DNA from 3 places in the Paenibacillus sp. NPDC093718 genome. Region 1 is predicted to be linked to each of the others. Evidence: riboswitches for the same ligand, from Rfam matches in the RefSeq annotation. Region 1 holds a riboswitch; each other region holds the start of a gene.
What was found. Region 1 has a riboswitch for cyclic di-AMP ahead of ACQKPA_RS12120 (hypothetical protein). Riboswitches for the same ligand answer to the same signal wherever they lie in the genome.
Positions count from the first base shown of each region.

Region 2: another riboswitch for cyclic di-AMP. It lies ahead of ehuB (ectoine/hydroxyectoine ABC transporter substrate-binding protein EhuB); the one in region 1 lies ahead of ACQKPA_RS12120 (hypothetical protein).
Region 3: another riboswitch for cyclic di-AMP. It lies ahead of ACQKPA_RS32150 (G5 domain-containing protein); the one in region 1 lies ahead of ACQKPA_RS12120 (hypothetical protein).

Region 1 covers NZ_JBNNUS010000003.1:499,357-504,479, reverse strand. The annotation lists gene ACQKPA_RS12130 (proline dehydrogenase family protein) at 1-352, shown strand, start outside; gene ACQKPA_RS12125 (hypothetical protein) at 403-867, opposite strand; cyclic di-AMP (ydaO/yuaA leader) riboswitch at 1,000-1,172, opposite strand; cyclic di-AMP (ydaO/yuaA leader) riboswitch at 1,708-1,876, shown strand; gene ACQKPA_RS12120 (hypothetical protein) at 2,011-2,421, shown strand; gene ACQKPA_RS12115 (potassium-transporting ATPase subunit F) at 2,576-2,650, shown strand; gene kdpA (potassium-transporting ATPase subunit KdpA) at 2,681-4,360, shown strand; gene kdpB (potassium-transporting ATPase subunit KdpB) at 4,382-5,123, shown strand, end outside.
Region 2 covers NZ_JBNNUS010000012.1:55,125-60,247, forward strand. The annotation lists partial or broken gene ACQKPA_RS28010 (SDR family NAD(P)-dependent oxidoreductase) at 1-468, shown strand, start outside; gene ACQKPA_RS28015 (exosporium glycoprotein BclB-related protein) at 523-1,422, opposite strand; cyclic di-AMP (ydaO/yuaA leader) riboswitch at 1,921-2,066, shown strand; gene ehuB (ectoine/hydroxyectoine ABC transporter substrate-binding protein EhuB) at 2,444-3,277, shown strand; gene ehuC (ectoine/hydroxyectoine ABC transporter permease subunit EhuC) at 3,279-3,932, shown strand; gene ehuD (ectoine/hydroxyectoine ABC transporter permease subunit EhuD) at 3,935-4,597, shown strand; gene ehuA (ectoine/hydroxyectoine ABC transporter ATP-binding protein EhuA) at 4,612-5,123, shown strand, end outside.
Region 3 covers NZ_JBNNUS010000020.1:47,418-52,540, reverse strand. The annotation lists gene ACQKPA_RS32160 (HD domain-containing protein) at 1-963, shown strand, start outside; gene ACQKPA_RS32155 (TatD family hydrolase) at 1,062-1,826, shown strand; cyclic di-AMP (ydaO/yuaA leader) riboswitch at 2,032-2,246, shown strand; gene ACQKPA_RS32150 (G5 domain-containing protein) at 2,518-3,705, shown strand; gene rnmV (ribonuclease M5) at 3,891-4,442, shown strand; gene rsmA (16S rRNA (adenine(1518)-N(6)/adenine(1519)-N(6))-dimethyltransferase RsmA) at 4,439-5,123, shown strand, end outside.

The DNA of each region.
Region 1 (5,123 bases):
CAAAGAGCCGGGAACCATCGCCTTTCAGCAGAAGCGGGAGGTTATGGACAACTATAAGAAATTGATCAAAATGCATTTTGATCAGGGTGCTTACGTCGCGATTGCTTCGCACGATGACAACATCATCGACTGGGTGAAGGTATTTGCCGAGCAGAGCCGCATAGACAAACAGGAATTTGAGTTTCAGATGCTGTACGGGCTACGGATGAACGATCAGGCGGCGCTTGCGCAGGACGGCTATCGCATCCGGTGTTATATGCCCTACGGAACCATGTGGTACCCGTATTTCACCCGGCGGTTGGCAGAGAAGCCGGCCAACCTGATGATGGTGCTCAAAAATATGTTCAAGTGAGCAGGTGAAAACAATGGAAGCGAGGACGGTAGTTCTTTCTAGCTGATGTCCTAGAAGAAATAATACGCCTCCGAGCATTCCATCAGGAAGGAACGCTCCAGCGGCAGGCTGCCTAACCGCTTACGGGTGATGTGCTGTTGCAGATTGGTCTCCAGATCGGCGAGGGCCGATACGGCGAGCTGCATTCGTGCGGATCCCCATTGCTGCTGCTTCTGGGCATAGCGAACGGCCTCGGTCACGGGCATACCTCTCAGCCTCGTAAAGACGGATGCCCAGCGGACCAGATCCGCGAATTCTCTCGTGCTTGGCAGGGCATATTCGGCATACCCGGCCGCGTCTTTGCAGCTGATTTTGAACAACCCGCAGTTCCAATCTCGGTCGCTCCAGGGGATAAAGCGTTCAGCTGAGCCCCGGTCGAAACGAAATATCTCCATGTAGCTGATGAGCTCTGCATTTAATGCAGGCGATGCGGTTTCGATGACGGGGGCCAGTGCGGCCTCGATGAGTTTCGTCATGATCTGCGCTCCTTTATAGGAATGTTATATGCACGGCAAAAAGGCCTGGTGAGCAGAGTAACCCCGCTCTCCAGGCCTATTTATCGTTAGAGGCCCTGCTACAGTGGCCGCTTCGCTTAAGGCTCGGGTGGTGTTCTCTCTCAAAGCGCGCCTACGAGGTTAGCTGACGGATTCGGGCTTGAGAGCACCCTACCGCGATGCCTGATCATCAGGCCTGCGGATTCACCCCATTCACCAACAGAAGCTCCGTTGGCGGTTTGGTTCCCCCGTCTCCCGATCTGTCGAGAGCTCAGCGTAAACGAATGTTTCGAATGATGGATGAATCATACGCCGGAGGACTCTAAAAGTAAATGGCCATATTGAACGGATACATTCCGAAAATCGATGAAAACCGTAAAAGAAAACGCGTACATTCGGTCGTGACATCTATTATCATGGCAAAATCTCGGTATCTCGATAGATTGCGATAAATACAAGAAAACAAGAGAAATACATAGTATAGAGCAGAATTCAAGAGATAATGGGGCGAAACCGGTCAGATCCTGTTCGACATAACGCTACATGTGTTTTTGCTCACATTTACTTCCTGCAAGGCCGGACGTATGATACGAACTATGAATTGACGGACATCGGCGGCAGGCATACGGGCAGCCGTTCCATGAAGACCTAAAGGCTGTGTGAGAGCTGCCGGGCTTTTATGGATCGAATCTCGGGCGAGGGCACCATGGGCCTTCGCTGAAAATGCAGGATGATGCGACTCTCACCGCTCGAACCTGATGCTGTGCTGTTTTGCCGGACCTGGATGTTAGTCAATGGCTAATAGAATAACATGCTACTCGTTTTTAATTTTCGCTGAGTCCTTGAATGGAAAAGGAACGGGGGAACCAGTCGGGAGATGAACTTGATCTCTCAGGGGTGAATCCCATGGACAAGATAACGGTCTATGGGTAGGGCGACTCTCACGCCCGAATCCGTCAGCTAACCTCGTAAGCGTATCGAGAGAGGCAACGATTGTCGTGGACTTGGGCCACGGTGTATTTCACCGTGTTCTGATGAAGAAGCCTGCGGGAAGAGTTCTTCTCTTTCCCCAGGCTTCTTTGTTGTTGTCTTCTCTTTCTGAACTTCTTAGGAGGAGAAATAAAGATGGAGAAACCGCAGGAGTTTATCCTGGTATCCGCGCCTAACAAGGCCGGGGAAGAATTTATCCGCCAGCTGATCTATATGCGCATTTCGTTTGCGGCCATAGCCAACAACCGGGTTGAACAGGAGAGGCTGCGAGAACTAGGCTGCACCAACATGATTCTTATCGATACAAGGGATGAACAAACCTGGATCATTCCCGAGTTTCCCGTCAGCAAGGTGTATTTGTTTGAGAGCAGCTTGAACCTGTGCTGCCGCTATTTACGGATCTGCCGGACATGGACGACGGAGTCGATTTATGTGATTACCCATTCCAGCAATCCTCGATTGATATACAAGGGACTGGGTGCCGATGTGGTGCTTCATACGAACCATCATCAGGTATCCTTCCTGATTTCATCCATTGTCAGCTAAGCGCCTTGGCTGATGTGACAATGAGGTTTTAGGAGGTTATTTTCATGCAGGATTTATATATGGTGCTTATCTTGGGAGGAACCTACGGACTGTTCATGCTGTTTATGTCCTGGTGCGGACGCGTAATTTCGGAAACGGAGGTGGATTAGTCGTGATGATCATTTTAATATGCACGCTCTTTATTTTTCTATATTTGATTTACGCGCTGATTCACCCTGAAAAATTCTAGGGAAACAGCTGAAGGAGGAAGGCATTCGTCATGGGCATTTTACAAATTGCCATCGTTATACTTGTTCTGGTGCTGCTGGTAAAGCCTCTCGGAACTTATTTATATCAGGTGTTTCGCAATGAGGGGAATGGAACGGATAAATGGTTCTCCTGGTTGGAGAAACCGATCTTCGCACTGATTGGGTTGAAAGAACGAAAGGGAATGACATGGAAAGGGTATGCCATCAGCTTTGTGATAACGAATATGGTGCTGGTCGCAGCGGGATATTTGATTCTTCGGTTGCAGAGAGTATTGCCCTTCAACCCGAACGGCATCGACAATATGGAATCTACCTTGTCGCTCAATACGATCATCAGCTTTATGACGAATACGAATCTCCAGCATTACAGCGGGGAGTCGGGATTATCCTATATGGCCCAGATGGCCGTCATTACGATGATGATGTTCACGTCCGCGGCGACCGGGCTGTGCGTGGCGATTGCGTTTATCCGGGCGGTGACCAGCAAAGGTACAACCGTCGGCAACTTTTTTGAGGATTTCGTCAAAGCCCACACCCGGGTGTTCATCCCGGCCGCATTTATCATTGCGATGGTACTGGTTGCGCTGCAGGTGCCGCAGACTTTGAAGCCTATGCTCAGCGTCACGACGCTTCAAGGAAGCGAGCAGCAAATAGCTGTGGGGCCGGTGGCTGCGCTGGAATCGATCAAGCATCTGGGCACCAATGGGGGCGGGTTTATGGGGGCCAACTCGGCGCATCCGTTCGAGAACCCGTCCCCGCTGACCAATGTGATCGAGATTCTGTGCATGTGGAGCCTCGGGGCGGCGCTTCCTTACACATTTGGTTTGTTCGCGAAGAGCCGCAAGCAGGGCTGGATTATTTTTTCGGTGATGATGACCTTGTTTATCGGATTCCTGTCCTTGAACTATGCCGCTGAAACCAACGGCAACCCGGCATTAAACCAGCTGGGCATCGACGCCTCGCAGGGCAGCATGGAGGGCAAGGAGGTCCGGTTCGGGATCGCTCAATCCTCCCTGTTTACGACGGTGACAACCGCGGCCACGACCGGGTCGGTCAACAACATGCATGATACGCTCACGCCGCTTGGCGGGATTACGCCGCTATCCCTGATGATGCTGAACTCCGTTTTTGGCGGAAAAGGCGTCGGGCTGATGAACATGCTCATGTATGCGATATTGGCAGTGTTCCTGGCTGGTCTTATGGTTGGCCGAACACCCGAATTTCTAGGGAGAAAAATAGAGGCGCGGGAGATGAAGCTAATTGCGGTTGTTATCCTGGTGCATCCATTGATCATTCTGGCTCCGACCGCACTTGCGCTGATGACGGATGCGGGGCAGGCAGGCATTACCAATGCAGGCTTTCACGGCATCTCACAGGTATTGTACGAATACACGTCTTCCGCGGCCAATAACGGTTCCGGATTTGAGGGTCTGTCGGATAACACGCCGTTCTGGAACATTACAACCGGACTGGTCATGCTATTCGGGCGTTACATTTCGATGATTGCCTTGCTGGCAGTGGGCGGCTCGTTGATGCGGAAGCAATGGGTTCCCGAGACGCTCGGGACGTTCCGGACAGATAATAAGCTGTTTGCCGGCATTCTGATCGCGGTGGTTCAGATTATCGGTGCATTGACCTTCCTGCCAGTACTTGTGCTCGGTCCGATTGCTGAGCATCTGACGATCCGTTAATAGAAAAGGTGGCCTATTTCCATGAATAATACGAGAAAAAAAGCGATGTCCAAAGAGATGGTCCGTCAGGCGCTGAAGGACAGCTTCACAAAGCTGAATCCCGTCCTGATGATGAGAAATCCGGTCATGTTTGTTGTGGAGGCCGGGACTCTGGTTGTTCTGTTGATGACGTTATTTCCATCCTATTTCGGGACAGAGGGCAGTATCGGATTTAATGTGACGGTACTTGTCATTCTGCTGTTGACGCTGTTGTTTGCAAACTTCGCAGAGGCGCTTGCCGAAGGACGCGGAAAGGCGCAGGCCGATTCCCTTAAGCAGTCGAAGCAGGAAATGACGGCACATAAAGTGATGGAGAACGGAGGGGTACAATCCGTGCCGTCCACGGATCTTCGCAAAGGAGATATCGTGATCGTCACGCAGGGCGAGATGATTCCCGGGGACGGGGAAGTCATTGCGGGCCTTGCTTCCGTTGACGAATCGGCGATTACCGGCGAGTCCGCCCCCGTCATTAAAGAAGCCGGCGGCGATTTCAGCTCGGTCACCGGGGGGACGCGGGTTGTCAGTGATACGATCCGCGTCCGGATTACGAGCGATCCCGGGGAATCGTTTATCGACCGGATGATATCGCTTGTTGAAGGAGCTTCTCGCCAGAAGACGCCGAATGAAATTGCGCTGAATACGCTGTTGATCGTCTTAACGCTGATATTCCTGATCGTTGTCGTTACGCTCGCTCCGATTGCGAAGTATCTTGGCATCGAGCTGT
Region 2 (5,123 bases), on a different contig from region 1:
CATGATGCTCCTGCTGATCAGTTGTCGATGGACAACTGGCAAAGAATGATTGATATTAATCTAAGAGGGGTGTTCCTGTGCGATAAATATGTAATCCAGCAAATGTTATCCCAAGGAGACGGAGGGGCGGTCGTAAACTGCGGATCGATCCATAACCATGTCGGAAAAGCGGGCGTTACCGCCTATGCTTCCGCTAAGGGAGGCGTTAAGCTGTTAACCCAGTCGATGAGCGCGGACTATGCTCCTAAAGGGATCCGGGTCAATGCCGTATGTCCGGGATATATCGATACGCCTCTAATTCAGTGAAGAACGGAAGCGATCACCCAGCATCTGGTCGGCCTTCATCCGATGGGCCGCTTGGGGCAACCGGAAGAAGTAGCCAAAGCCGTGTTGTTTCTCGCCAGTGAAGATGCGTCCTTCATTACAGGCACGAGCTTGTTGGTGGATGGCGGATATACAGCCGTATAAATGAAGCAAAGCCCCGATATAAAAATCGGGGCTTTTTTTACAGGAAACTGAAGCTTATATAATGTTGACGCCAGCGCTGGCGTAACCTGCCACTGCAGTGACAAGAGTTGTGCCGGCAGCGGTTGCCGAGAATACCATTAACAGGCGTGTATTGGCCGGCACCGGAATGGCCAGGCCTTCTACGAAGCCATTGCTTACTGTTCCGAGGGTTACGACGCCTGTGAGCGGCGGAGCCAGCGTAACAAGAGCGCCTGGTATCGGTGTGAAAATATTGCTCGTTGCTGGTGCGCTGTACAGTTGTGCTGTAATCGTAACCGTGGTTCCCAGCAGGGAAAGCGCCGCAGTAGTGCTAAAGGTAGCGGACAGTGCAGTGATAGTACCAGCTCGTGGCGTGTTAAACGCCATGTTAAGCAGAGTACCAGCTGCTCCAGTGAGGTCAATCGTACCGCCAGCCAGCGTAAACGTATTGGCCGAGTTACCAAATCCTACGAGACCAACGGATCCGACTAATCCGCCTAAAACGGTGGTCAGAGCAAGCGGTATGCCGGATGCGAATGGGATGATGGCTCCTCCGGCGGCTGCTCCTGTTGCCCCAGTAGCTCCAGTAGCTCCAGTAGGTCCCGCAGGTCCAACAGGTCCGACAGGCCCGACAGGTCCAGCAGGTCCAGCAGGTCCTGCAATACCGGTTGTCGGTCCGGCAGGTCCCACAGGCCCGATAGGTCCGACCGGTCCGATAGGACCCTGAGGACCTACCGGTCCACGGATAGCTTTTGGGCATCGACGCTTTTTAACAATACAAGCATGGTCTTTACGACCTCCGTGGCCTTTATGATCACCATGGCCTTTATGATCACCATGGCCATGAGACGGGCAATGCTTTTTCTTCGCATGAATGACTTTTTTCTCTATTTTTTTAAGAGCACACAATTTTCTCTTTCTAGAAGAACGTTCCAAATGAAGCACCTCCTTTAGATTTGTTCTATACTACGCAAATACTCTCGGTACGGCATGGGTTAATAGCGCATAAATGATAGATAAACAACTATAATTTCCAGAATGTACGCTAGCCCCGGAGGCATTCATCTATTGACGAATAGCAAAACTATAGGATGAATCTCGGATTGCCCTACGATATTCATAGGCTCTGTACGCAGCGGTTCAAAAAAAAATTTGCGCCGTATTTGCGCCGTAAATGTGTGGGGAAAGCTTTCACAATCCGAATGTAATTCATGGCATAAACGATCCACCACATGAATGAGTAAGGGAGGTATGTCAAATGCCTGCTATATAGCGAAAAACGAGACTGGGATAAAATTCCTGTATCGTTGGGGAAGAGGCTTGAATGAGGCATTTTTCATGCTTTTCATAGGCCCTGGAAGAACGGCATTTCCGCCTCTGAATTTCCAGAAAAAGCGGTTAAAGGGGTTTGACTTTTCCTGAAGTTCCCTTTATCATGGACACACGCTTAGTTTCCGGCATACATTTTCCGGAAAGCGGGGGAACCAGTTTCACCAGGGGCGAGTCACTTGGAATCACGAGTGTAGGGTACCATCTTACCCGAGTCCGTCAGCTAACCTCGTCAGCAGTGGATGGGTCTTGCATACATAATGGATGTTCATAACAAAGGCCCTTAATTCTCTTTAGGGGCCTTTTCTCTATTTTTTGACCCCCTGCTGGCGGAGCTATGTCTAGATCCCCTGTTTGGTGGTCTTTTTGTATTCTGCTAAAGAGGAGGGGCAAGGCCTGCAAATGTTTAACCAAAACCAATTAAATCGGTCAGATGGCATTGGGTTTAAGCGTGGAAGGAGATGGATGAATCATCTTCCCTGAAGGTCCGACCCATGCAAGGTATCTGAATACCCTTAAATCCCAGTTAACATATGAGTTAACATGGATAATTTCAACATGTCGTTTTTAAGAATTGCAAAGTCATAATGAAAGGTTGTGGAAAGTTTTGAAGAGAGTGGTTGTACTGATGTTGTCATTGATTATGGGGGTGTCGCTTGCGGCTTGCGGCGACAAAGGGAGCACATTGGAGCAAGCCATTGAGCAGGGGTATATCACCGTGGGATTTGCGAATGAGAAGCCTTATGCCTACAAAGAGGCCAATGGGGAACTCACTGGAGAAGCGGTCGAGATTGCCCGTGTTATTCTGGAGCGGCTTGGCATCAAGGAAATGAGGGGAGAGCTTACGGAATTCGGTTCGCTGGTTGCCGGACTTCAGGCCGAGCGGTTTGATCTAATTACCGCAGGCATGTTCATTAATCCGGATCGCTGCTCTGCCGTATTGTTTGCTAATCCGGAGTACAGCATCGGGGAAGCCATTGCGGTGAAGCAGGGAAATCCGCTGGGACTCGGAAGTTACGAGGACATTGCTAAGAACGACCAGGCCAAGGTAGCCGTTATGACCGGAGCCGTTGAAATCGGCTATTTGGAGAAGTCCGGCATTCCTACGGACCGGATCGTACAGGTTCCAGATCAGGCTTCGGCCATCAGCGCCCTTCAGGCAGACCGGGTGCAGGCAATTACCATGACGGGGCCGTCCCTGCAGGCGATGCTGGATTCGGCCAGCGACGACAGCATCGAACGCGTGGCTGATTTCGAGCAGCCGGTCATCGACGGCGAAAGCGTTCGCGGTTACGGAGCTACGGCTTTCCGCCAAGCGGATACCGAGTTTCAGGAGGCTTATAATGCGGAGCTGCAAAAAATGAAGGAGTCGGGCGAGCTGCTCGAAATTTTGCAGAAGTTCGGGTTCACAGAAGAAGAGCTCCCGGGCGAGATGACGGCCGCTGCGCTTTGCGGGGAATAGCATGCCGAATTCATGGATTGATTTTCTCCCTACGCTGCTGAAAGGGGCGGAGATCACGATTGTGGTTGCTTTCTTTTCAGCCATCCTTGCGGTCGTGATGTCCTTTGCAGCCGGGTTATGCCGACTGTCGAAGCTGTGGATCATTCGCACGTTGGCAGCCGTGTACGTGGAAGTCTTTCGGGGGACCTCCTTGCTGGTGCAGCTGTTCTGGTTGTATTTCGCCCTTCCGTTCATCGGCGTCGAGCTTCCGAAAATGCTGGCTGCGATCCTCGCGATCGGGCTGAACTTCGGCGCATACGGCTCGGAAATCGTTCGCAGCGCCGTGTTGGCCGTTCCGAAAGGACAATGGGAAGCCGCCGTAGCGCTTAATCTGAAGCCTTGGCAAAGATTGTGGAATGTCATATTGCCTCAAGCGTCCCTGCGAATGCTTCCCCCTTTCGGGAATCAGCTTGTGGAGCTCATCAAATCCACCTCACTGGTTTATTTCATCACAATGGCGGATTTAACGTATCAGGCGATGGTGCTCCGCAATAATTACATCTCCTGGACGACCGAGATTCTGGTGCTGCTGCTCCTCATGTATTTTGTCATTGCTACGCTCGTTTCGCTGGCAGTTCGACTGCTGGAGCGTAAATGGACAGCGGGGAGGCTATAGTCATGTGGGATTGGAACTATGTATGGGATATCCTGCCCCAGCTCTTGAGTGCATTAAAAATGACGGTATGGGTGACGATCTGCGCTTTCGCGGTGGCATTGATCATCGGATTACTGCTTGCTTTTGCAGCGCGGAGCCGATTTAAGGTGCTGTCACTAATAACCAAAGGAATGATCGAATTTATTCGCAATACACCGCTGCTGGTGCAGGTCTTCTTCCTGTATTACAGTCTGCCGCTTCTTACCGGAATTTCCATTCCGGCCTTCTATGCCGGGGTGATCGGTCTCGGGCTGCATTACAGCACATATCTGTCCGAGGTGTACCGATCCGGAATCGAGGGAGTGCCGAAGGGACAATGGGAGGCTGCCACAGCACTGAATTACACGAAAGCCCAAACCTGGCGAAGTATTATCCTGCCGCAAGCGGTGCCGCCGATCATTCCGGTACTGGGTAATTATTTGATTGTTATGTTTAAAGAGACGCCGATTCTATGCGCCATAACGCTTGTGGAGATGATGCTGACGGCCAAAAATATCGTGTCGCAGTCGTTCCGCGCATTTGAACCGTATACGATGGTCGGGATTCTGTTCCTGATCATCAGTTATATCGCCTCATTGCTTGTGCAAAGGCTGGAAAAACGCATGAATCTGCAGCGTGGAAAATAAAAGGAGGGAATCAATTGAATGCCGTTGTGATCGATGAGCAAGCAAAAGCGTCGAAGGTGCCGCAGCAGGAGGGAAATCCCGTTACCGCTACGGGTACAAAGCCGATTGTGAAATATACCGGCGTGACCAAGTCGTTTGGTGATCTACAGGTGCTTAAAGGCATCGATCTGGAGATGCAGCCTGGAGAAAAGGTGGCTGTGATCGGTCCGAGCGGATCGGGCAAAACAACGATGGGCCGGATGCTGATGACGCTGGAAGAACCGACCGAGGGAACCATCGAGGTTGATGGCGAGCTGCTCTGGCATATGGAAGAGAAGGGCAAGCTGGTTCGGGCCAATGAAAAGCATTTGCACCGGATGCGCTGCAATGTTGGCATGGTCTTTCAGCATTTCAATCTGTTCCCGCACATGAACGTGCTTCGCAATGTGACGGAGGCCCCACGCAAAGTGCTGGGTTTATCCAAGGAGGAGGCGGAGGAGCGGGCCGTCTCCATGCTCAGTAAGGTCGGTTTGGCCGACAAATTGAA
Region 3 (5,123 bases), on a different contig from region 1:
ATAGAAGAAGCTTTTCATATGAATCACGAGGATTGGACATGCCGGATCCTGCTTGGGGATACTTGCGTTAATCAGGTACTGCGGGAGCTCGGAGCGGATTTCCCCGAGAAAGTGGCTTCGGTTATTAACAAAACCTACGACAAGCCGATTGTGATTAACCTGGTCACTAGTCCGCTGGATGCAGACCGGATGGATTATTTGTTAAGGGATGCGTATTATACGGGAGTCAATTACGGAACGATTGATATTGACCGGATCTTGCGGATGCTGCGGCCGTACCGGGATCGGGTCGTCGTGAAGGAATCGGGTATGCATGCCGTAGAGGATTACCTAATGTCAAGGTATCAGATGTACTGGCAGGTGTACTTTCATCCCGTCACCCGAAGCTCCGAAATCATCCTGCGCCAAATCTTCCGCCGGGCCAAGGAACTGCATGACCGTGGATATGCTTTCCGATTCATGATCGATCCGCTTCCTGCGTTGTTTTCGGGGGATATCGGGGTGAATCAATATCTGCGCCTTGATGAAGCTCTGATCCAAACGGCCTTTCTGCAATGGACGGAAGAGGAAGATCCGCTTCTTAGCGAATTATGCGGCCGTTTCATGCACCGAAAGCTCTACAAATATGTAGAAATCGACAACATCGATCTGGAGACCATCGACGGGATACGCCACGCATTCAATGCCGTGGGACTGCATCCGGAATATGACCTGGAGATTGATTTTCCAACGGATCTTCCTTATGATAAGGTTCATTCCGATATGCCGCTTAACGAGAAGCAAATCCTGCTTCTGGATCGGCATGATGAGCTGAAGGAAATCTCGGAGGTATCCGATATTGTACGCTCGATCAGCGGCATTCATAAAGGACGGTACCATCTTTATTATCCGGAGGAGAAGGTAAGTCCGCTGCTGGCTCAAATGCCGGAGAAGATAGCCAGTGTTTTCAAACAACAACATTAACCTAGATGGAATACAGAAACGCTTGGTTTACCTGCAAATTTACCCAGCTAATGGAAGATATACGACACAGAAACGACAGGAAGGAGAGTGTGGATTTTATGTTATTCGACACGCACACTCATATGGATGCTGCCCAATTCGACGAAGACCGGGAAGAGGCAATCCAGCGGGCGCTCGAAGCCGGCGTGACCCGGATGATTAATATTGGATTTAACCGGGAGACGATTCCGACTACGATGAAGCTGGCAGAAACCTATAATTTTATATATGCAGCGGTGGGCTGGCATCCTGTAGACGCCATTAGCATGGAGGATCAGGACCTGGATTGGATCGCCTCTTTGTGCAGTCATGAGAAAGTGGTGGCTATAGGAGAGATCGGTTTGGACTATTATTGGGATACGTCTCCGAAAGAAGTTCAGCACCGAGTGCTTCGGCGTCAGATCGGACTGGCCCGGGAATTGAACATGCCGATTGTCATTCATAATCGGGATGCGCATGAAGATATCGTGAGAATTTTGCGCGAGGAAAAAGCCTCCGAGGTGGGCGGTGTCATGCATTCTTTCTCCGGAAGCTGGGAAACGGCCAAAATGTGTCTCGATATGGGATTCCATATTTCGTTTGGCGGGCCGATTACCTTCAAAAATGCAAAGCAGCCCAAAGAGGTTTTGGCGCAGGTTCCGCTTGATCGATTATTGATCGAAACTGACTCCCCTTACCTGACACCTCATCCCTTCCGCGGGAAACGAAATGAGACCGCATATGTAAAATTAGTGGCGGAGGCGGCAGCCGAAATTAGAGGGTTGTCCTATGAGGAATTGGCCCAAATTACCACCCAAAATGCGCTGGAACGATTTGGTATTTAGCGAAAACGAGAGCAAAAGCGATGAAAAAGGGAGCATTTTCGATTAATTAAAGTTTTTTAATCAGAAAAGGCGTTGATATTACAATATTTTAACCTTTTACATGAGAAAATGTGGTTGAATGTTGCTTTACAACCTGCATACAAACAGGATATCATCTTTTCAGTGATAAGAAGCTGCGATGTGCAGATCGCGGCCGAATATTTCATGAACCGTCTCGCTTAATCTCTGAAATTCTGGAGAACGGGGGAACCGATACCGCCGTGCATACTGGTCTGAATGCGCGCAGCTGTATTTGATTTCTTTTTCGGGTCTTTGGGGTGAATTTGAAGGATCTCGCCATGAGCGGGTATCCGGATCTAGGGCGTCTCTCTTACGTCCGAACCCGACAGCTAACTCCGTAAGCGAAATAAGAGGGGAATTCTCGTGCATACCATTTCCATGATTCTAATCATCAGGAAGCCACGTTAGAGCCTCTAGTACTCTTTCAATGGCTTTCTTTTATTTTTGAATAATGGAGAGGGGATCATCATACTCTTGGTAAACAAGGGGTGGTGGTACATGGACGGAAAGACGGGAATTGACGCAGGGTGTAGATAGATAGCAGGGCGCCTTGTGAGAAAAATTGCTATAGTCACGTCAAATGCATTCATGCGTTTACCTAGACGGCGGGACTATGAAGGAGGATGGAATAGTGGGCATTTTTCAACCTGAAGAAACCCATGAATCACAATCATCCAGCATGTCTTACGCATTGAGATGGAAGCATGACAATTTGCGTCAACTGATGTTGCTCGGTGCCATGGGTGCCGTTACGGTATCACTTCTCATATCGTTGGTCGTACATGATCAGGCAGGCAAGGAGGTTCAGCTTGTCGTCGATGGTCGTGTCACCACAGTTGAAACACGTGGATCATTGCTGCAGGAATTGCTGGATGAGCAAGCGATCACGTTGAGTCCTCAGGATCAGATTTCGATGCCTTTAAACGGCGCGATCCAGGATGGAGACCGGATCATCATTGACCGGGCAATTCCAGTCAAAGTTACAGTAGGCAGCACAACCAAAACCATATTTACATCCCAGGATACGGTTGATCATGTACTTAAAGAGGCTGGTATTACGATCCAGGGTGAAGATATAGTACAACCGGCACAGAACACGAAGCTGACCAGCAATATGAATATCGATGTCGTTCGCGTCACGAAGCAAAAAGTTAAGGAGACGGAAGATCGGGATTTCCGTGTGATCAAAACAGCCGACCCATCGCTTGAGAGAGGCGATAACCGCGTTATTCAGCGGGGCGAGCCTGGTCTCATGGTGAACCATTATGAGAAGGTCTACCACAATGGCAAGCTGGTTTCCAAGACGAAGGTCTCCCAAGAAATTGAACGCAGAACGAAGGATAAAATCATTGCCGTTGGCACGAAAAAAGTGGAGAAGCCTGTCATCGTTCAGGCGGCAGCCACCGATGTAAAGGCTACACCGGCTAAATTGTCCGGTACGAAAAAAGTAACGACCGCCAAGGCTGTCGAGAACAACGTGGTTTCTCGGGCAGGCGTTGATTTTAAATACAGCAAGGTATTGAACAACGTGTCGATGACGGCGTATTCCGCTGAGCAGCAGGGTATCGGTACACGCACTGCATCCGGCACACGCGTTACAGAAGGGCGCACCATCGCCGTTGATCCTAACATCATCCCGATCGGCTGGTGGGTCTATATCGAAGGCATTGGCTTCCGTCGTGCAGAAGATACGGGCGGTGCCATCAAAGGCAACAAAATCGATGTTTATTATGATTCACTGAAATCGGCCATAAATTTCGGCCGGAAGAGCGGCCGCACCGTTTACGTGATCGGTCCGGTTAAACCTGAATTGAACTAGACGCATGAATTCCAATTTACAATACCATTCTAATGCTATACTATTTAGCTTATAATATATAATGATGAAGAAGAGGGAATATTTCCTCTTCTTTTGTTTTGTTAAGAACGGAGTATATAGGGCTAAGATGGTGGAACCTAGAGGTTGTACAAGCCTGTTTTCTTGGGAAGGAAGAGAACAAACGCATGATTAAAGAAGTGATTGTAGTGGAAGGCAGAGACGATACCGTTGCCATTAAACGGGCCGTAGAAGCGGATACGATCGAAACGGGCGGCTCAGCGATCAATAAACAAATCCTGAAACGCATAGCGCTTGCTCAGGAGCGCAGAGGCGTTATTATATTAACGGATCCTGACCATGCAGGGGAGCGGATCCGCAAAATTGTGGATCAGGGTGTCCCTGGCTGCAAGCATGCCTTTATTCCGGAAGCGGATGCTACCCGCAAAGGGGATATCGGCGTGGAGAATGCCTCGCCAGAAGCGATACGGCGTGCGCTGGAGCGGGTCCATACCTCCTTTGAGGGTGGAGAGAGCCTAATCAGTCTGGAGGACATGCTGGAGGCTGGATTATCAGCCCACCCGGAGGCGGCTGCAAGGCGTATGACGATGGGAAACCTGCTCGGGATCGGATATTGCAACAGCAAGCAATTCCATAAACGATTGGCCATGTTTCAAATATCGCGGGAAGAATTTCTGGCCGCGCTTGCACAGCTGGAAGAAGGGGGCGTAAGCCAATGAATCGGATCGAGGATATATCAACACCAAGACGGACGAAGGAGATCATCTCACGGCATGGATTCTCCTTCAAGAAGAGTCTGGGTCAAAACTTTCTCATCGATCAGAATATATTGTATAAAATCGTGGAGGCTGCAGGACTGGATGAAGATAAGGGAGCGCTTGAGATCGGGCCTGGGATCGGTGCGTTAACCGAGAAGCTGGCACAGACGGCAGGAACTGTCACCGCGGTCGAAATTGATCAGCGCCTGATTCCCATCCTGCGGGAGGTCCTGGAGCCCTATGAGAATGTGAAGGTGCATCATGGGGATGTCCTGAAGGTGGATCTTCACGAACTGTTCCGTCAGGATTTTGCGGGCGTATCGAAGGTAAGTGTGGTTGCGAATCTGCCGTATTATGTGACGACGCCGATTCTCATGAAGCTGCTGGAGGAGAAGCTGCCGCTGGAGAATATCGTGGTGATGATTCAGAAAGAAGTGGCAGAGCGGATGGCGGCGGCACCGGGAAGCAAGGATTACGGCAGCCTTAGCATTGCCGTTCAATATTACAGTGAGCCTAAGCTGGTCTGTATTGTGCCGCATACGGTGTTTATCCCGCAGCCGAATGTCGCTTCGGCAGTTATTCGCTTGGCGGTCCGGGAACAGCCTCCTGTCAGCGTAGAAAACGAAGGCTTCTTCTTCGAGG